DNA from 4 places in the Serratia sp. GW822-FHT06D09 genome. Region 1 is predicted to be linked to each of the others. Evidence: predicted binding sites of a transcription regulator. Region 1 holds the regulator's gene; each other region holds the start of a gene.

Evidence for each region. The regulator CRP, encoded in region 1, controls carbon source genes, mostly activating them, when cyclic AMP is high. The targets are predictions, from matches to a motif close to ATGTGANNNNNNTCACAT.
Region 2: the regulator CRP is predicted to act here: its motif matches at 3,257-3,274, upstream of AC1RKG_RS05245 (ABC-F family ATPase).
Region 3: the regulator CRP is predicted to act here: its motif matches at 4,374-4,391, upstream of AC1RKG_RS19935 (YfcZ/YiiS family protein).
Region 4: the regulator CRP is predicted to act here: its motif matches at 3,390-3,407, upstream of AC1RKG_RS01825 (YjcB family protein).

What each region holds. Positions count from the first base shown of each region.
Region 1 covers NZ_JBXALO010000016.1:12,453-17,584, forward strand. Annotated here, with positions in the region: gene AC1RKG_RS23690 (phosphoribulokinase) at 1-485, shown strand, start outside; gene AC1RKG_RS23695 (OsmC family protein) at 522-929, opposite strand; gene crp (cAMP-activated global transcriptional regulator CRP) at 1,309-1,941, shown strand; gene AC1RKG_RS23705 (YccS/YhfK family putative transporter) at 1,996-4,071, shown strand; gene argD (bifunctional acetylornithine/succinyldiaminopimelate transaminase) at 4,096-5,132, opposite strand, start outside.
Region 2 covers NZ_JBXALO010000002.1:298,867-303,998, reverse strand. Annotated here, with positions in the region: gene moeA (molybdopterin molybdotransferase MoeA) at 1-618, shown strand, start outside; gene moeB (molybdopterin-synthase adenylyltransferase MoeB) at 621-1,376, shown strand; gene AC1RKG_RS05245 (ABC-F family ATPase) at 1,638-3,230, opposite strand; gene mchS3 (MchS3 family protein) at 3,390-3,806, opposite strand; gene cynR (transcriptional regulator CynR) at 3,889-4,791, opposite strand; gene AC1RKG_RS05230 (carbonic anhydrase) at 4,906-5,132, shown strand, end outside.
Region 3 covers NZ_JBXALO010000009.1:115,072-120,203, reverse strand. Annotated here, with positions in the region: gene fadJ (fatty acid oxidation complex subunit alpha FadJ) at 272-2,437, opposite strand; gene fadI (acetyl-CoA C-acyltransferase FadI) at 2,437-3,747, opposite strand; gene AC1RKG_RS19935 (YfcZ/YiiS family protein) at 3,941-4,237, opposite strand; gene fadL (long-chain fatty acid transporter FadL) at 4,637-5,132, shown strand, end outside.
Region 4 covers NZ_JBXALO010000001.1:387,544-392,675, reverse strand. Annotated here, with positions in the region: gene AC1RKG_RS01835 (penicillin-binding transpeptidase domain-containing protein) at 1-1,156, opposite strand, end outside; gene mrdA (penicillin-binding protein 2) at 1,259-3,184, opposite strand; gene AC1RKG_RS01825 (YjcB family protein) at 3,477-3,758, shown strand; gene AC1RKG_RS01820 (oligopeptide/dipeptide ABC transporter ATP-binding protein) at 3,843-4,790, opposite strand; gene AC1RKG_RS01815 (ABC transporter ATP-binding protein) at 4,780-5,132, opposite strand, start outside.

The sequences.
Region 1 (5,132 bases):
ACGAAGGGCTCCACGGTGGCGTCGTGACCGAACACATCGACGTGGCCAAACACGTCGATCTGCTGGTCGGCGTAGTACCCATCGTGAACCTGGAATGGATCCAGAAGTTGATCCGCGATACCGGTGAACGCGGCCACTCCCGCGAAGCGGTAATGGATTCGGTGGTTCGTTCAATGGAAGACTACATCAACTACATCACGCCGCAGTTTTCACGTACCCATATCAACTTCCAACGGGTGCCGACGGTAGACACCTCCAACCCGTTCGCCGCCAAGGCTATCCCTTCGCTGGACGAGAGCTTTGTGGTGATCCACTTCCGCGGGCTGGACCAGATCGACTTCCCTTATCTGCTGGCAATGCTGCAGGGATCTTTTATCTCGCATATCAATACGCTGGTGGTGCCGGGTGGCAAAATGGGGCTGGCGATGGAACTGATCATGGCGCCGCTGGTGCAGCGACTGCTGGAAGGAAAAAAAATCGAGTAATCTACGGGGCGCGGTACAACCGCGCCCCTTTATCCGTTACGCCAGGTCGCGGATTTCAAAACTGTGGGTCACGCTGGCGGCTTTGCTCAGCATCAGTGAAACCGAACAGTACTTCTCGGCTGACAGGTTGACCGCACGTTCCACGATCTTGTCGCTCAAATCTTTGCCGGTCACGATAAAATGCAGGTTGATGTGGGTAAACAACCGTGGCGCTTCTTCGCGGCGTTCAGAGGTCAGTTTCACCTCGCAATCACGCACGTCGTTGCGTCCTTTTTGCAGGATCGACACCACGTCGATAGCACTGCAGCCCCCTACTGACATCAGCACCATTTCCATCGGACTGGGTGCTTTATCGCCGGCGTTGCCGTCCATCAATACCTGATGGCCAGACGCGGATTCACCCAGAAACGTCAACCCTTCCACCCACTTAACTCTTGCCTGCATGCTGGTCACTCCGGTTAATTTCTTAAAATCAGAGTACGCTTTCGCATAGAAACTGGCAACGGAACCTGATGCTAATCATGCTGAAGCGAGACAACACGAGACACCCGCCTCACTCTGTGCTACAAACAGAGCCGCAATAAATCTTTCCGGGACACTGATTTCAGGGAAACTCCCAGGGAAAGGCTCCTTTACCGGTATGTTAACAGAATGTAGCTTGCAGCTCTCCCGGCAAGTTAATATGCTAGAGCGACAGCGTATATTTATGACACGCCTCAAAACCTGCTGATAGCCACCATTAAAACAACGGCGACAGCACGTTTTACAGGGAACTCTGACCCCTGTGACACAAGGCAGCGATAACAACAGAGGATAACAGCGAATGGTTCTCGGCAAACCGCAAACAGACCCTACTCTCGAATGGTTCCTGTCTCATTGCCATATCCACAAATATCCATCCAAAAGTACGCTGATTCACCAAGGTGAAAAAGCCGAAACGCTTTACTACATCGTCAAAGGCTCCGTCGCGGTGCTGATTAAGGATGAAGAAGGTAAAGAGATGATCCTGTCCTACCTTAACCAGGGGGATTTCATCGGCGAGCTTGGATTGTTTGAAGAAGGTCAGGAGCGTAGCGCCTGGGTTAGGGCGAAGACCGCCTGTGAAGTGGCTGAAATTTCCTACAAGAAATTCCGCCAGCTGATCCAGGTAAACCCGGACATCCTGATGCGCCTGTCTGCCCAGATGGCAAACCGCCTGCAGATAACCTCTGAGAAAGTGGGTAACCTCGCCTTCCTGGACGTTACGGGCCGCATCGCGCAAACCCTGCTGAACCTGGCGAAACAGCCTGATGCCATGACCCATCCGGATGGCATGCAGATTAAAATCACCCGTCAGGAAATTGGCCAGATCGTCGGTTGCTCTCGTGAAACCGTGGGTCGTATTCTGAAAATGCTGGAAGATCAAAACCTGATCTCCGCTCACGGCAAAACTATTGTCGTTTACGGCACCCGTTAATCACTGAAAAAACGGCGCGATAATTCGCGCCGTTTTTTTATGCCCCGATTTATCATGTGGCGCCGACTGATTTATCATCCGGAAGTCAACTATGCACTGCGACAAACGCTGGTGCTGTGCCTGCCGGTTCTGCTCGGGCTGTTGATCGGCCAACTGCAATACGGCCTGCTATTTTCCCTGGTTCCCGCCTGCTGTAACATCGCCGGGCTGGACACGCCCCACAAACGCTTCTTTAAACGCCTGATCGTCGGGGGTTCGCTCTTTGCGCTTAGCAGCCTGCTGCTGCAACAGGCACTGCTGTGGCAAGTGCCGCTACCCGCATTGATGCTCGGCCTGGCACTGTTGCTTGGCGTCAGCGGCGAAATCAGCCCACTGCACGCCCGCCTGCTGCCCGCCGCGCTGGTTGCCGCCATATTCTCTCTCAGCATGGCCGGTACGGTGCCGCTTTGGCACGCGCCGGTGTTATATATCGTGGGTACCGCCTGGTACGGCCTGTTTACCTGGTTCTGGTTCAAGCTGTGGAAAGAGCAACCGATGCGCGAGTCGCTCAATCAGCTCTATCTGGAGCTGGCGGACTACTTCGAAGCCAAATATTCGCTGTTGACCCAGCACACCGATCCGCAGACCGCCTTACCACCGCTGCTGGTGCGCCAGCAAAAGGTCATGGATCTGATCACCTTGCTGTATCAGCAGCTTAATTTTCTGCCCCATGCCAGCAATCTCGAACAAAAGCGCCTGCAACGCACCTTTCAGGTCGCGCTGGATTTGCAGGAACACATCACCGTCAGCCTGCACCTGCCGGAAGAGGTCCAAAAACTGGTAGAGCAGAGCCAGGCCGAAGCCATTATCCGCCGCAATGCACAGGTGATTGCCAATCGGCTGCGCACGGTAGCGCACGATATCCTCTATCATCAGCATTCTCAGCGTTTCAACATGGACCATGAGTTGGCAGCCCTGGAAAAAGTGGCGGCGCAGCACCCGGACAACCCGGTCGGCCAATTCTGTTATTACCACTTCAGCCGCATCGCCCGCCTGCTGCGCACCCAGCACCCACTCTACCGACGCGATCTGATGGCCAATCAAAACCGTCTGCCATTCTGGCCCGCGCTGGTCAGTTACCTGTCGTTCAAATCCAACGCCCTGCGCAATGCGGCTCGGCTGGGAGTCACCCTGGCGGCGGGCAGCAGCCTGGGCATGATTTTCAATCTGCCAAAACCTTACTGGATCTTGCTGACCATCATGCTGGTGAGCCAAAACGGCTACAACGCCACCCGGGTACGCATCCAGCACCGTGCGCTCGGCACCTTGGTTGGGTTGGTGATTGCCGCCGGATTACTGCAGCTGCAACTGCCCGAGGCTGAGACGCTGGGCGTGATGCTGGTGATCACGCTGCTGGCCTATCTGGTTTCACGTAAAAATTACGGGCTGGCGGTAATTGGCTTTACGGTGACGGCGGTTTACACCCTGCAACTGTTGGCACTGAACGGCACCCACTTCCTGGTGCCGCGCCTGATCGACACGCTGATCGGCTGCGTACTGGTGTTCGGCAGCACCATCTGGCTGTGGCCACAGTGGCAAAGCGGTCTGCTACGCAAGAACGCCCATCAGGCGTTGGAAAACGATCAACAGGCGCTGCGCCTGTTGCTGGAAGAGCAAGAACCCGATCCCAGCGCGCTGGCTTATGCCCGCATGCAGGTCAATCAGGCGCACAACGCGCTGTTCACCTCACTCAATCAGGCGATGCAGGAGCCGGGTTTTGAATCGAGCTACCTGGCAGATATGCGCCTGTGGGTTACGCACAGCCAGTTTATTGTCGAACACCTGAATGCGATGACCATTCTGGCGCGCGAGCACTATATGCTGACGCCAAAGCTGGCGGAGGAGTATCTGCAGTCTTGTGAAATCGCGCTGCAAAGCTGTCAGCAGCGGCTTGAATACGACGGGCCGAGCAGTGGCAACGGCATTATGCAGCCACCGGATTTGCAGCCGGATATGCCGGTGACTGAAATGGAACGCCATCTGCGGCGGATTTTGTCCCACCTGAGCGTCATGCACACCATCTCGTCACTGGCCTGGCGCCAGCGTCCGCACCATGGCATCTGGCTGAAGCGCAAACTGCGCGATCAATAAGGGCACCCTCGGTGCCCTTATGCATTAAGCGCCAATCACGTCCTGCACGGCCAGCTCAAACAGCGCCATCCCTTCGTCAATATCCTCGGTTGCTACCACCAGCGAAGGCGCAAAACGGATCACGTTTGGCCCGGCATTGAGGATCATCAACCCGCGTGCAGCGGCGGCAGTCAGGAAATCACGCGCCTTACCGTGGTGATTTTTCGTCAATTCGGCACCGATCAGCAGCCCCATGCCGCGAATGTCGCTGAAAACACCATATTTCTCGCCAATCTGCTTTAACGCCTGCACGTACAGTCCATGACGCAGTTCAATGCCACTGAGCACTTCCGGCGTATTGATCACGTCCAGCGCCGCCTCCGCCACCGCGCAGGCCAACGGGTTGCCGCCGTAGGTGGTGCCATGGGTGCCCACCTGCATCACCGAGGCAATCTCTTCGGTGGTCAGCATCGCGCTAACCGGGAAACCACCGCCAAGCGCCTTGGCGGTGGTCAGGATGTCTGGCGTCACGCCATAGTGCATATAGGCGAACAGTTTGCCACTGCGCCCCATGCCACTTTGCACTTCGTCGAATACCAGCAGCGCCTGATGCTGGTCGCACAGTTCGCGTACACCCTTGAGGAAGTCGGCGTCTACCGGGGTAATCCCCCCTTCACCCTGGATCGGCTCCATTACCACCGCGCAGGTATGGTCGTCCATCACCGCTTTCACCGCGGCCAAATCGTTGAACGGTACGTGTACGATATCGGCCGGTTTCGGCCCAAAGCCGTCGGAATATTTGGCCTGTCCGCCGACGGAGACGGTAAACAGCGTGCGGCCGTGAAACGCGTTATAGAACGCGATGATTTTGGTTTTGTACGGACTGTGGCGGGTAATCGCATAATGACGCGCCAGTTTGAAGGCAGCTTCGTTAGCCTCTGCGCCGGAATTGGCGAAAAACACCCGATCGGCAAAGGTGGCGTTAATTAGCTTGGTCGCCAGGCGCAGCGCCGGTTCGTTGGTGAACACGTTGCTGGTATGCCACAGGGTTTCGCCCTGCTGTTTCAGCGCCTCAACCAACG
Region 2 (5,132 bases), on a different contig from region 1:
CGCTTTGCCGTACGCCTGATGCTGGAACAGTTAGGGTGCGAAACGCTGGATCTGGGCATTATCCGTGATGACCCAAACGCGCTGCGCGCCGCCTTCGAGCAGGCAGACCGCCAGGCCGATGTGGTGATCAGCAGCGGTGGCGTCTCGGTCGGTGAAGCCGACTATACCAAGCAGATGCTCGACGAGCTGGGCGAAGTCGGCTTCTGGAAGCTGGCGATCAAACCCGGTAAACCCTTTGCCTTCGGCAAGCTCAAGCAGGCCTGGTTCTGTGGCCTGCCGGGCAACCCGGTTTCCGCAGCGCTGACCTTCTACCAACTGGTGCAGCCGCTGTTGGCGAAGCTGGCGGGCCACAGCGACTGGCATTTGCCACCGCGTTTGCAGGCTCGCGCCCTGACCCCCCTGAAGAAAGCGCCGGGACGCCTTGATTTTCAGCGCGGCGTGTTTAGCAGCAACGCTCAGGGCGAGCTGGAAGTGAGCACCACCGGCCATCAAGGGTCACACGTGTTCAGTTCTTTCAGCCAGGGTAACTGCTTTATCGTGCTGGAGCGCGAACGCGGCTCCGTGGCAGTGGGCGAAAAAGTGGACATTGAGCCCTTCAACGCCTTGCTGAGGAGCTGAGCATGCTGCCGGAATTAACCGATGCCGAAGCGCTGCGCTATAACCGCCAGATTATCCTGCGTGGCTTTGACTTCGACGGTCAGGAAAAACTGAAGGCCGCCCGGGTATTGATTGTCGGCCTCGGCGGGTTAGGCTGTGCCGCCGCCCCCTATCTGGTCGCGGCGGGCGTCGGCCACCTGACGCTGGTTGATTTCGACACCGTTTCACTCTCTAACCTGCAGCGCCAAATCCTGCACCGCGATGCGCGCATCGGTATGGCGAAAGTTGAATCGGCCCGTCTCGAACTCAGTGCCATCAACCCACATGCTCAGATTGAAACTGTTGATGGACAGCTGGACGACGACCAGATGGCGACGCAGATTGCCGCCTGCGATTTGGTGCTGGACTGCACTGACAACGTGGCGACGCGCAATCTGCTAAATCGCCTCTGTCATGCTCAGCGCAAACCCCTGGTGTCCGGCGCGGCGATCCGCATGGAAGGGCAGCTCAGCGTCTTCACCTATCAGCCCGGAGAACCCTGCTACCGCTGCCTGAGTCGGTTATTCGGCGACAACGCCCTCACCTGCGTCGAGGCCGGTGTCATGGCACCGCTGGTCGGTACCATCGGCACGCTGCAAGCGATGGAGGCCATCAAACTGCTGACGCAGTACGGCCAACCGCTCACTGGAAAACTGCTGATGTTTGATGCCATGACGATGCAGTTCCGCGAGATGAAGCTGCCGAAGGATCCGCAGTGCGAAGTTTGCGGCGGGGAATAGCAGAGACAAAAAAGGCGGGAATGCTCCCGCCTGAGATTTTTTGACAAAGGGGGATAAAAGCGTGGTTTTTCCCCCTTTGTGTTATCAGCCGAAAATCAATAAATTGATTTTCCTGATTTGTTTTCAAAACCTTTAGCGCCTGCCGCCAAACATTATATGTTTGTCAGCAGTCTCTGGCGGGAATGCTCCCGCCTGAGTTTGATGACAAATTCGTCACCGGTTATAGCTTCGGGCGCAGCATGCTGCGCCTCTGCCGCTGGGTTACACGATACCCTGGCTGCGCAGATAATCTTCGTAGTTGCCGGTAAAGTCGATCACTTTGGTCGGCGTCATTTCCAGTACGCGGGTCGCCAACGAGCTAACGAACTCACGGTCGTGGGAAACGAAGATCAAGGTGCCTTCGTACATTTCCAGCGCCATGTTCAGCGACTCGATGGATTCCATATCCAGGTGGTTGGTCGGTTCATCCATAACCAGGATATTAGGACGCTGCATCATCAGCTTGCCAAACAGCATGCGGCCCTTCTCACCCCCGGACAACACCTTCACTTTCTTCTTGATGTCGTCCTGGCTGAACAGCAAACGGCCCAGCACGCTGCGCACCGCCTGCTCGTCGTCTTTTTCCTGCTTCCACTGGCTCATCCAGTCGAACACCGTCAGGGTGTCATCGAATTCGTATTCGTGATCCTGAGCGTAGTAACCGATCTTGGCATTTTCAGACCATTTCACGGTACCGCTGTCCGGCAACGTATCGCCCACCAGCGTTTTCAGCAGGGTAGATTTACCGATACCGTTCGGGCCCAACACCGCCACTTTCTCGCCCACTTCAACCATCAGGTTGAACTTGCTGAACAGAGGACCGTTGTCGAAACCTTTGGCCAGCGCTTCCACTTCCAGCGCGTTACGGAACAGTTTTTTGTCCTGTTCGAAACGGATGAACGGGTTCTGACGGCTTGAAGCCTTAATTTCTTCCAGCTGGATCTTGTCGATCTGGCGGGCACGTGAGGTTGCCTGCTTGGATTTGGAGGCGTTGGCACTGAAGCGGCTCACGAACGATTGCAGTTCGTTAATCTGCGCCTTCTTCTTGGCGTTATCCGCAACCAGACGTTCACGCGCCTGAGTGGCCGCCGTCATATATTCGTCGTAGTTACCCGGATACACGCGCAGCTCACCGTAGTCCAAATCCGCCATGTGAGTACAAACCATGTTCAGGAAGTGACGGTCGTGCGAAATGATAACCATGGTGCTGTTACGTTCGTTCAGCACCTGCTCCAGCCAGCGGATGGTGTCGATGTCCAGGTTGTTCGTCGGTTCGTCGAGCAACAGAATTTCCGGATCGGAGAACAGCGCCTGCGCCAGCAACACGCGCAGTTTGAAGCCCGGTGCGATTTCGCTCATCGGGCCATAATGTTGTTCAACCGGGATGCCGACGCCGAGCAGCAGTTCGCCGGCGCGCGCTTCGGCGGTATAACCGTCCATCTCGCCGTAGGCCACTTCCAGATCGGCCACTTTATAGCCGTCTTCTTCGCTCATTTCAGCCAGCGCATAAATGCGATCGCGTTCTTCCTTCACCGCCCACAGTTCGTTGTGGCCCATGATGACGGTGTCCAGCACGCTGTATTGCTCGAAAGCGAACTGATCCTGACGCAGTTTACCCAGGCGCTCGTTCGGGTCGAGGAACACGTTGCCGCCGCTCGGCACCAGATCGCCGCCCAGGATTTTCATAAAGGTAGATTTGCCGCAACCGTTGGCGCCGATCAAACCATAGCGGTTACCCCCGCCAAACTTAACGGAGATGTTTTCAAACAGCGGCTTACTGCCAAACTGCATAGTGATGTTGTTAGTGCTTAACACAGCGCTCGCTCTTCATATCATTGGGAATGTGATTTGGCGCGCATTATGCCATAACGGGCAACAGAGATCGCGGGAAGTTTCGGTGACAATTTGAGCAAAGGTGCGGCGGCAGGCCAAGTGGAAAGAACGTCTCGGCCTGAGGGAGGTGAATGCAGAGGTTTACCAACACCCCTGTTTTAGAATACTGAAATAAACATCGCTGAATTTTTCTTTCCTTAAAACATCCCCTTTCAATACCGAAACCGGTTGATCCCACACTTGGGTGAAATTAGGTTCGCCGGTTTTGTTATTGAGCTTTTTTAAGCCACAGGCAGCATAAAGTTTCGCTTCTGGGGTTGCCTGCGGGTTATTGGCAATACGCAAGAAAACGGCCCCCGCGTCCTGGTAGGTTAGGATTTCTATTACATCGGTTTCTCCGGCACTGCCAATGCCAACAAACCCGTTCATTCCCAAAGAGAAATGAGTCACCTTGGATAAATTATTTTCTGTCGCTTCACGGTGTTGCTCAGCGGCGTAACCGTTGAGGGAACAGAAAAAAACAAAAACCAAAGTAATAACGCTCAAGATCCTTTTCACAAAAACCTCCCTATTCAGCCAAGAATGAAAGTGACGATCGGACCAGCTCGGTGCGCCACACTACCACGGTATTCAGCCGGTTTTATAGCGGGTCGGAATGTCCCTGGCTAAATTTCTGCCGGTGCAAGACCTCGATAAACGCCCGTGACGCCGCGCTACGGTAGGCGTCTTTACGCTGCAACAGCACCGCCCGGCGAGCGGGCATGACGTCGGTAAGCCGCACCGGGTGCAACTGCGGGTTTTCCTGCGCAACCGCTGCCGGTAGCAGGGTAGCCAGTTGGCCACGGCGCACAATTTCAATGATGGCACCAATCGCGTTGGCCTCCATTGCTACCCGGGGGCGGATCCCCTGTCGACGACAATAATCGTCGATAAACTGACGGGTAGCGAAGTCCTCGCTTAATAACACCAGCGGTTGCTGTTCGAACACCTGCGCACTCAAAGGCTCACGCTGTTGAACCAGCGGGTGCTGAGCCCCAACCATCATATTCAGCGATTCGGTAAACAGCTCCTCGGCCACGATGTCCACCGATTGCGCCTGACTGAACGCGATCCCCACATCCAGCCGGTCTTCCGCCAGAAGCGCCTCGATCCTGTCCTGCGTCATTTCATGAATACTCACCGAAACGCCCGGATATTGCCGATAAAAAGCATCGATAACAGGCCCCACCAGATAGGCGGTAAAGGTTGGCGTCATCGCCAGCCGCAAATTACCGCGTTCCAGCGTCGCCACGTCATGGATCGCCCGAGTGCCGGCTTCCAGATCCTGCAGCGCCAGCCGGGCATAGCGCATCCAGGCCATACCGGCGTCGGTCAGGCGCACCGTTCGGCCGGAACGATCAAACAGAGGCGTTCCCAGGTTTTCTTCCAACTGCTTGATTTGTTGCGACAGCGTCGGTTGCGAGACGTGTAGCGCTTCGGCGGCGCGGGTGAAGTTGCCCTGTTCGGCAACGGCAAGAAAATAACGGATGTGTCGCAGCAGCATAACGCCTCAACTATTAGTAATTCCTATGGAGACCATTATAAATGGGTCTTAGACCCTATAGCCAGAGCGGCGCATCATGCCCCCATCGCTTAACAGCATCCTGATGGAGACAGCATGAAAGAGGTTATTGAGGGTTTTTTGAAGTTCCAGCGCGAGGCGTTTGTCGAACGTTCCGAACTGTTCCGGCAGTTGGCCACGCGCCAGAACCCACGCACCCTGTTTATCTCATGTTCCGACAGCCGCCTGGTGCCGGAACTGATCACCCAGCGTGAGCCGGGTGACCTGTTCGTGATCCGCAATGCCGGCAATATCGTGCCTTCGTTCGGCCCGGAGCCGGGTGG
Region 3 (5,132 bases), on a different contig from region 1:
CTGAAAGTTCACGTAAAGAAAATGCTGTTTTTTACATCAATGGCGCCTTAACGGGAATTCAGCGCTCACATAACAACCAATTCAACAGGTTAAATTTTAACCTTCTCATCATGAATTTTATTGATGGCGGCCAGCCTTTCACCGCCATCAGGCTACGTTACCTCGTCCCTATCTCCCTGTATAGGGTCAGGGAATACCGGTATTGCAAGGAGTGATAGTGATCACATGCAACCTTGATCCTACTCTAGTACAAATCACGTCGCCGCGCCGCTCAGGTCCCCTGCGGATAGAAGCGTTCACCCTGCTGAGCCATGCGCTGCAGGCGTTCGCAAGGCGCAAAATATTCACCGTGCTGCCGCTGCAGGTACTCCAGCGTTTTAACCACCTTATCGGCCCCCAACTGATCCATATAGCGGAAAGGCCCGCCGAGGAATGGAGGAAAACCAATGCCGAACACCGCGCCGATATCGCCGTCGCGCGCGCTGCGGATCACGCCTTCATCCAGACAACGTGCGGCTTCATTGAGCATCATCATTACGCAACGCTGAGCGATGACGGTCGGTTGTAAATGCGACTTCGGCGTGATGCCCAGCAAAAGATAGACCGAGGTATCGGCGCGCTTGCTCCGCTGACGCTGCTGGCCTTCACTGGGGTAGAGATAAAAACCACGGCCGTTTTTGCGCCCTTTGCGTCCGTCTTTCAACACCGCCTCGAAGGCGGCTGGAGCGGCAAAGCGCGGCCCTAACTGCTCTACCAGCACCGGGACAATCTTGGTACCGATGTCGATGCCCACTTCATCCAGCAGAGTTATCGGCCCAACCGGGAAACCGAAATCCACCAGCGCCTTGTCCAGCGCTTCAATCGGTTCGCCTTCCAGCAGGCAACGAGTCGCTTCATTTATATAAGGAGCCAGAATACGGTTAACGTAGAAACCGGCGCGGTCGGCCACCACGATCGCCGTCTTGCCCTGCTTGTGCGCCAGCGCCACGGTGGTGGCAATGGTTTCTTCGCTGGTGGTAGCGTGCGGGATCACCTCAACCAACGGCATTTTATCCACCGGGCTGAAATAATGCAGGCCGATCACCTGCTCAGGGCGCTGCGCCTTGGCGGCAATCTGGCCAATCGGCAGCGATGAGGTATTGGAGGCAAAGATGGTGTGCGGCGCCGCGTGCTGTTCTATCTCGGCCACCATCTGCTGCTTCAGCGCCAGGTCTTCGAACACCGCCTCAATCACCACGTCCACCCGTTCAAAACCGGTGTAATCGGTCGAACCGGAGATCAGCATCATCTGTTTTTGCCGTTCCGCCGGGCGCATGCGTTTACTGCGTACCCGCTTGCCGAGCACGTCCCAACTGTATTTTAACGCGTGGTTAATGCCCGTTTCGTTAACGTCTTTAATCCGCACTGGCAAACCACCCCGCGTGGCGGTCACACAGGCGATACCGCCGCCCATCAGGCCGCCACCCAAAATGCCGATTCGGTGCAGTTCATGAGGTTGTGCATTGCCACCGCGTTCTTTTTTCAAGGAGGTAGAGGCAAAGAACAGGCTGCGCAACGCGGCGGACTGCGGGGTCATGGCCAATTCGCCAAACGCCCGCGCCTCGGCTTCATAACCGCTGGCGCTGCCGTGATCCAGACCGGTGCGCACCACCTGAATAATGCGTTCTGCGGCAGGATAATTGCCGTGCGTTTTCTCCAGCGTTTTCTTGCGCACAATGCTGAACAGCAGGCTTTTACCTAGCGGGCCGTTGAGCAAACGCTCCTGCCACGGCAATTCGCGCCGGCTCTGCCAGCCTTGCTTGACCCGTTCGACGGCAGCCTGCAATAAAATTGACTGGGGCACGGCATCGTCCACCAACCCCATGCGCAACGCCTGACGCGCCCGAATGTGTTTGCCGGTCAGGATCATGTCCAACGCCTTGCTGGCACCAATCAACCGCGGCAAACGCTGGGTGCCACCGGAACCCGGCAGCAAACCTAGCTGCACTTCCGGCAGGCCGAGTGCGGTTTTGTCATCCAGAGAACAAACGCGACTGTGGCACGCCAACGCCAGCTCCAGCCCACCGCCTAAGCAGGCGCCGTGAATAGCCGCCACCACAGGGACCTGGAATGCGGCAATCTGTGCCAGCGTACTTTGGCCTTTTTTCGCCAGCGCTTCGGCCTCTTTGGCAGTGGTACAGGCGGCAATCATGCTGATATCCGCCCCGGCAATAAACGAATCCGGCTTGCCGGAGATAATCACCAGCCCTTCCAGCGCCGGATGCTGCTGCGCGCGGATCAGTACGTCGTTGACCTGCTCGACAAACTCGGCCTTCAGGGTGTTTACCTTCTCCCCCGGAACATCGATGGTGATCACACCAATGTTGTCCGGACGAAGGGTCAGTTGAAAGGCCGAGGGTTTGGCCCGCTGTTCATGCAATGCGTTTTCAAAGCTCATTATTCCACCTCTACGATCATTGCGGCCCCTAACCCTCCGGCTGCGCAGGCGGTCGTCAGCCCCAGTCCGCCGCCACGACGCTTCAGCTCGTGCAACGTTTGGGTGATCATGCGCGCGCCGGTAGCGGCAAATGGGTGACCATAAGCAATTGAGCCACCCAATACGTTGAATTTTTCCATGTCCACTTCGCCAATCGCCCGGCTGCGGCCCAGCTTTTTCTGAGCAAATTCGTCGCTGGCAAACATTTTCAGGTTCGCCAGGGTCTGGGCAGCAAAAGCTTCATGCATGTCAATGAGGGTCAGGTCGGCCAGGCCGATGCCGGCGCGATCCAGCGCCAGCGGCGTAGCGTAAGACGGCCCGAGCAGCATATCTTCCCACACATCGATGGCGGAGAAGGCAAAGCTGCGCAGATAACCCAGCGGTTGCAACCCCAACTCTTTCGCTCGCGACTCACTCATCATCAGCACCGCTGCCGCGCCGTCGGTCAACGGCGTACTGTTGGCTGCGGTAACGCTGCCGTGCTTGCGATCGAATGCCGGTTTCAGCTTTGCGTAGGACGCCAGGCTGGAATCTTTGCGAACGTTGTTGTCTTCGGTGATTTGCGTACGGTATGGCGGCACATAGGCCGTCATCACCTCGTCGCGCAGCAGCCCCTGCTCCCAGGCTTTGGCTGCCAGTTGGTGAGAGCGGTGCGCCAGCGCATCCTGCTCTTCCCGGGTGATGCCGTGGCTTTTCGCCATTTGCTCTGCGGTATCGCCCATGCGCAGCCCGGTGGAATATTCCGCCACTGCCGGCGGCACCGGCATCAGGTCACGGAACTTCAGTCGGCTAAACAGCTTGAGACGCTGCGACAGGGTACGGGCTTTGTTGACGTCCACCAGCGTGCGCGCCAACGCTTTACTGACGCCGATAGGCAGAACGGAAGAAGAGTCAGCACCACCGGCGATGCCGATACTGATGCTGCCTGCCATGATGCTTTCCGCCACGTTGGCAATCGCCTGGAAGCTGGTAGCGCAGGCACGCGACACGCTATAAGCATCGGTATGCACGCTCATGCCGGTACCGAGCACGATTTCACGCGCAATATTCGGCGCCTCAGGCATTTGCACCACCTGGCCGAACACCAGTTGTTCAATCAGCGCCGGATCGATACCGCTGCGGGCTAACAGTTCACTTACCGCCGTTTTCCCCAGATCCACCGCTGGAATGCCGTGATAAGCGGTCGCCTGTTTGGCAAAGGGGGTCCGCAGTCCATTTACAATCGCAATACGGTCACCGTGACGGGTCACCAACGGCAGTGCCTTACTCATAAACGCTCCTGAAGAAAATAACGCCAGCGCAACGGTCAAGAAGAGGTCTGACCTGATGGGGTCATTGTTAACCAAATGTTTACATTTGGCAAACCGGCAGAAGTGAAAACTGAGAGCAGGAGCAACTTTCTAGAGGGGGATTGAGGAGGAAGCGAGCGGCGCGGGATGACCCCGCACCGTTTTAAAGCCGTGATTAACGCAGGCCGAGTTGAAAAATCAGGGTTTCTGCCTGGCAGGCGAAGGTGAAATCAGCCACCAGTTCCACGCCACCGTCAACCGGTTTAATGCTACTGCTGATGTCGCACGGGTCGGATTCCACACCGCGGGCTTTTTCGGTCAGCGTGGCCAACATTTTTTCTGCATCCTGCTGATTGGTAAACACCTGGCTGTAGGAGGCGGTGCAATCGGTATTGTCCATCACGGTACCGACATCAACACAGCAACAGGCGGCAGTTTCCTGGGCACTACATTTATTAATTGGATTGGACATGATTCATTCTCCTCAGGGACCGCCGTTACGCGAGTCCAAATTGCCATTTAGCTACTGGCGCAAAGACACAAGATTCTGCGTTTATTTTACTCTGCGATGAAACCGATCACTAGCACTTACTTTTTATAGGTGTTTTAAGTGATGGAAATCACAAATGAAAATCGACGTCTGCTAAGGAATGGTAAGAATATTGTTATGCATCGCTGGTTTTTTGTTATGCAGATCTCCTTTTTGATATCAATTTGGAAATATCTCAAAAACATTGTTGCAACATTTTCACAGGTCGGACCTATAATTCAGCCACTGGTCTGATTTGTCTGAATGATAACGGACCCTACAATCCCGCGCTCCTTGTTACTTTGAGTAACATAGTTTAAATAATAAACACATAATGAGGTTTTGGTCATGAGCCAGAAAAACCTATTTACTAAATCAGCTCTCGCAGCTGCAGTGGCAATTATTTCTTCAAACGTGTCTGCCGCAGGATTCCAGCTGAATGAGTTTTCATCAGCTGGTTTAGGACGTTCGTATTCTGGCGAGGGCGCCATGGCGGATACTGCAGCTTCCGCCAGCCGCAACCCGGCCCTGCTGATGATGTATACCCGCCCGGAACTCTCCCTAGGTGCGGTGTTTATCGATCCGGATGTAGATATCTCCGGCAAGTCACCTTCCGGTGCCAGCCTCGACTCCAAGAACATCGCCCCTACCGCCTGGGTGCCAAACCTGCATTATGTTCAACCGATTAACGATCAGTTTGCCATAGGCGGCTCGGTCACCAGCAACTACGGCCTGGCGACAGAATTCAACGACGGTTATACCGCCGGGGCTTACGGCGGTAAAACTGACCTGACCACCGTCAACCTGAACCTGAGCGGTGCCTACCGTCTGAACCAAC
Region 4 (5,132 bases), on a different contig from region 1:
TGCCCAGGTCGGTCGGTCTGCCCAAGCCAAAGCTCTTGTAAACCGCAGGCAGTACGGTGGCGGGCAGCGCCAGCGCAATATGTGAAACGGCAATGTCGCTGGATTTTTGCAGCACGCCGGTAATGGTCAATTTCGACCAGTGGCCTACGTCCTTGATCAAATGACCATTGACCCGGTAAGGCGTGGTGTCCAGTACGGTATCCGGCTTAATCAACCGGTGTTCCAGCCCGACCATCACCACCACCGGCTTCACGGTAGAACCCGGTTCGAAACTGTCGCTGCTGCACACGTTGCGGATATCTTTGGCCGGGGTATTGGCGTAGTTGTTCGGGTTGAATGACGGGTAGCTGGCCATCCCCAGCACTTCACCGGTATTCACTTTTACCAGCACCGCACAGCCGGAATCGGCCTGGTTTGCCACCACGCCGTCGCGAATTTGCGCGTACAGCACGTACTGGATGAATTTATCAATACTCAGCGTGACATTCGGCGGCGGCACGGGATCGACGTTCTTGATCACGCCAATCACCGCCCCGCTGCCGTCCTTCTGGTAAACCCGCAGGCCGTTCTTGCCTTGCAGCAGATGGTTAAAGCCCAGCTCGATACCTTCAAGACCCTGATTGTCCTGCCCGACAATGCCGATGAGCCCGGCGGCATCCTGGCTCATCGGGTAGAAACGGCTGAAGTCCTGCAGGGTACTGACGCCGGTCAAACGCAGCTTGCTGATGTAATCGGCATTATCATCTTCGACTTTGCGCGCCAGATAGACAAAACGCTTGTGAGCATTAGCCTGGATCAGCTTTTGCACCTCGGGTAGCGGCATTTTCAGCACGTTGGCCAGGCTCTGCCAGCGTTCATTGCCGATATCGGTATGGGTGTCGAGAATATGCTTGGGATCCAACACAATATCTTTCGATGACACGCTGACGGCCAAGGCCTCGCCGTTACGGTCGGTGATCATCCCCCGGTTGGTGGGCAGCACCTGGGTGCGAATCGAACGCTGATCCGCCTGATCCGCCAACTGCTGATGCTCCAGCAACTGCAAATAGCCGACCCGAAAGGCCAGCAGGAAAAAGCAAACCAGGATCCCGCCGCAAATCCAACCAAAGCGAAGGGTCGAATAATTTTTACCGCTTTTTTTTGTTAATGGCGCCACTGTTAACCCTGCGTTTTTATTAAAGTTATGTGATTATTTCAGTCTACCCTGACAGAAATAGTTAGAAGATTGCAGTTTGTAAGAAAGTAAAAACAAACGCGTTTACTGTTGCACATCCGCGCTGTCGTTTAACTCCGGTTTAACTTTCTGGTTATCCTCAGGCTGCGGGGCGTTGGCCGGGTCAAAAATATGGTCGAGGATCGCCCGGGCCGTCGGCCCCGCGACCACACCGTCACCACCGCCGTTTTCCAGAATTAATGCCATCGCCACCCGCGGATTTTTATAAGGCGCGAACAACGTATAGAAAATATGGTCACGCAGCCGTACCGGGATCATTTTGGCGTTATAAGTCTGATTCTCTTTCAGACCAAACACCTGTGAAGTCCCGGACTTGGCGGCAATCTGATACGGCGCAGTATGGAACAGCTTATAACCGGTGCCGTTTGGCAGATTGGCCATGCCGTACATGCCATTGCGAACGATGCCCCAGTACGGCGATTTGGCATCACCAATCTGTGCACTCTCTACCGGTGGCTGGTAGCGACTCACCAGGTTGCCCTGCCGCATGGAATACAACAAATGGGGCGTTTTCACCTTGCCGTTGTTGATCAGCGTCGTTAACGCCTTCACCATCTGGATCGGCGTAGCCACCCAATATCCCTGGCCGATGCCTACCGAGATGGTGTCCCCCTGATACCAGGCTTTTTTATGCACCCGCTGTTTCCATTCGCGGCTTGGCAGCACGCCGCGATACTCTTCGTTAAGGTCAATCCCGGTCGCCTGACCATAACCAAACTGGCTTAGCCAGCTGTGAATACGGTCAATGCCCATTTCAAACGCCACCTGATAAAAGAAGGTATCGGCCGATTCTTCTATCGCCTTGGTCACGTTCAGCATGCCATGCCCGGTTTTAAGCCAGTCACGATAACGGCGCTGGGTGCCCGGTAAGGTCCAGGTCGGCGCGCCAAAGAAGGTGGTGTTGGGGGTGATCACTCCGGCAAACAGCGCGGACGTGGCCATGTAAGGCTTCACCGTGGATGCCGGTGGGTAGAGCCCTTGCGTGACGCGGTTAATCAGCGGCAGATCGGGGTTGCTCAGCAGAGCTTTATACGCGGGATAGCTGATGCCCTTCACAAAAGGGTTGGGATCGTAACTGGGGCTGGAGACCATGGCCAAAATGCCACCGTCGCGCGGGTCTTCCACCACCACTGCCGCCCGCTGCCCTTTAAGCACCGATTCGATATATTGCTGCAGCGGCAGATCGAGCGTCAGGTAAATGTTTTTGCCCGCCTGTGGCGGTTGTTCTTTCAGCAGGCGTATCACGCGACCGTGGTTATCCACTTCGACTTCCTGATAACCGGTGGTGCCATGCAACTCTGACTCATAATAAGCCTCGATGCCCTGCTTGCCGATATTGTGGTCGGCGGCATAGTTCTCGCTGAGGCCCGCCTTGTCCAGCCGCTTCAAATCGCCATCGTTGATTTTAGACACGTAACCCACCACGTGGGCCAGTTCGGCACCGTAGGGATATTCCCGCTGCTGATAGGTGTCAATCGTCACCCCGTCAAAACGGTATTGATTGACCGCGAAGCGCGCCACCTCGGTTTCCGTCAGTCCGCTTTTCAAGGTGACCGGCTTATAGCGGCCATTGTGGTGCATGTCATCGCGAAAAGCGGCGATGTCTTCGGAGGTCAGATCGACAATCGGCGTCAGCGCCTGCAGCAGCGCGGTCATATTGTCGATTTTGCTGGGGATAATCTGGATCTGATACAGCGTAATGTTACGCACCAGCGGAATGCCGTTGCGGTCGAAAATCAGCCCGCGACTGGGGGCAATCGGCACCATCTTGATGTCGTTTTGATTGGATCGCGTCTGGTAGAACGCATGCTGTTTTACCTGCAGGCGGTACAGGTTGAGGATCAACACGCCAAAACAGGCGACAACCAACACCATAGCCACGCCGGCGCGGCGTATAAACAACATTTCTTCGGCGGAATGGTCGCGAATTTTATCTTTTAATAGGGCCATACGTGGCGAGTTACCTGTCAGACGTCACATTTTCCCAAGATAAATCAGGGCAGTGAAAAGTCGGCAAGCATAGCGTTATTGGTTTGCGCTCCCCATTAAAAGGTTGCTAATGAAATGGCATAAATGTTTCAGCATGTTGGAATGTTACCAAATGCCGATTTTTCTCCCGCTCAGGGATTGAGCAGCGATTTCCCCCAGTGCTACAATGTGACGCAGATCACACTATTTCACCCATTGCCCTGACCTTCCGGCCGCTCGCCGGGAGCAGCTTTATCACCAAGGATCCCGTTCGATGAGTGCCATTGCCACAGGTTTTATTATGATGCGCTGGGAGTTACTTAGCGCCGTTATGATGTTTATGGCCAGCCAGCTAAACGTCGTTTGCCGTAAGACCAGCCGCAACGGCATGGCATTTATGTTCAGCAGCCTCGGGTTGTTCACCACCTGCTGGTTCGTGATGGGCCTGATGGGGATTAGCTTCAGTCAGGAAGGCTTTACGCAATTCTGGTCCCACGCCTGGGACATGTATGTCGAGGTCGTCAGTAACACCCCTACCGATTGGCCACTGCCCTGACTCAACATCAGCAGGCGAAGCGCTGTCCGCTTTGCCTGCCGTGTTAATTCGTTATTTTCTCCTGCCCAGTTCAGGCACTATTGGCTACGCCACCTTATGGCAACGCACCGCCGTGCCGCCCAAGTTGACGCTCAAACTTTGCGGTCGCTGGCACCCCTCGCCGGCGTAAGGGCAACGTTCGCGAAAAAAGCAGCCCTGCGGCAACTGACGGTTGCCCGGTAATTCCCCTTTGCGGTCTTCAATTGTGCTGTCGCTCAGTGAACGGCCGGTACGGGGCACCGAATCCAGCAGCAACCGGGTGTAAGGGTGCTGCGGCTGGCGCAACACCTGTGCGGTCGGCCCCAATTCGACAATCTGCCCCAGATACATCACCGCTACCCGATCGCTCATGTGCTGGATCACCGAGACGTTATGCGAGATCAGCACATAAGTCAGGTTGCGCTGGCGTTGCAGTTCCACCAGTAAATTGAGGATCTGCGCCTGCACCGAAATATCCAGCGCCGAAGTAGGTTCGTCCAGCACGATGATGTCCGGCTGCGACGACAGTGCGCGTGCAATGGAAATACGCTGTCGCTGTCCGCCGGAGAACTCGTGCGGCAACCGGTCAATCGCCTCCGGCCGCAGTCCCACCTGCTGAGCCAACTCCGCCGCCTGCGCCCGTCGTTCCGCCACGCTGTTGTGTTGCTGCACGTACACCGGCTCGGTGATAATTCGCCATACCGGCAGGCGCGGATCGAGCGATGACTGCGGATCCTGAAACACCATTTGCATGCCGCTGCCAAACCAGGAGCCGGCATTGCGCGCCCGCAGCAGCTCGCCGCTGCTGGGCTTCAACAACCCCATCAGCAACTGCGCCAGGGTGCTTTTGCCGCAGCCGGACTCGCCAACGATGCCCAAGGTTTCGCCGCGCATAATGTTCAGATCCAACCCATTGAGCGCATGAACATACTCTCGCGGCTTGCCGCGCCAGTTATAGCTGGCGGGGAAACGCAATCGCACGTCGCGCAGTTCCAGCAGTGCCTCAACGTTCATTCTGCACCTCCAAATCGACAGACTGCGGATGCCAACAGGCTACCCTTTGGCTCGGCTCTGCCACCAATGGCGTAAGCCTCGGCGTATGCCGACACTGAGCGTCAGCATGGCGGCAACGGTTGCTAAAAGCGCAGCCTGGCGGTAACGCACTCAGGTTGGGCACCGTACCAGGGATAGCCTGCAGCAGGCTGCGCGGTTCGGCACGCTCCGGCGCCGCCAGCAATAACCCAATGGAGTACGGATGACTGGGATGCTCAATCACATTGGCGGTTGCGCCACTCTCAATCACGTGTCCTGCGTACATCACATACACCCGGTCGCAAAGTTGCGACACCACAGCCA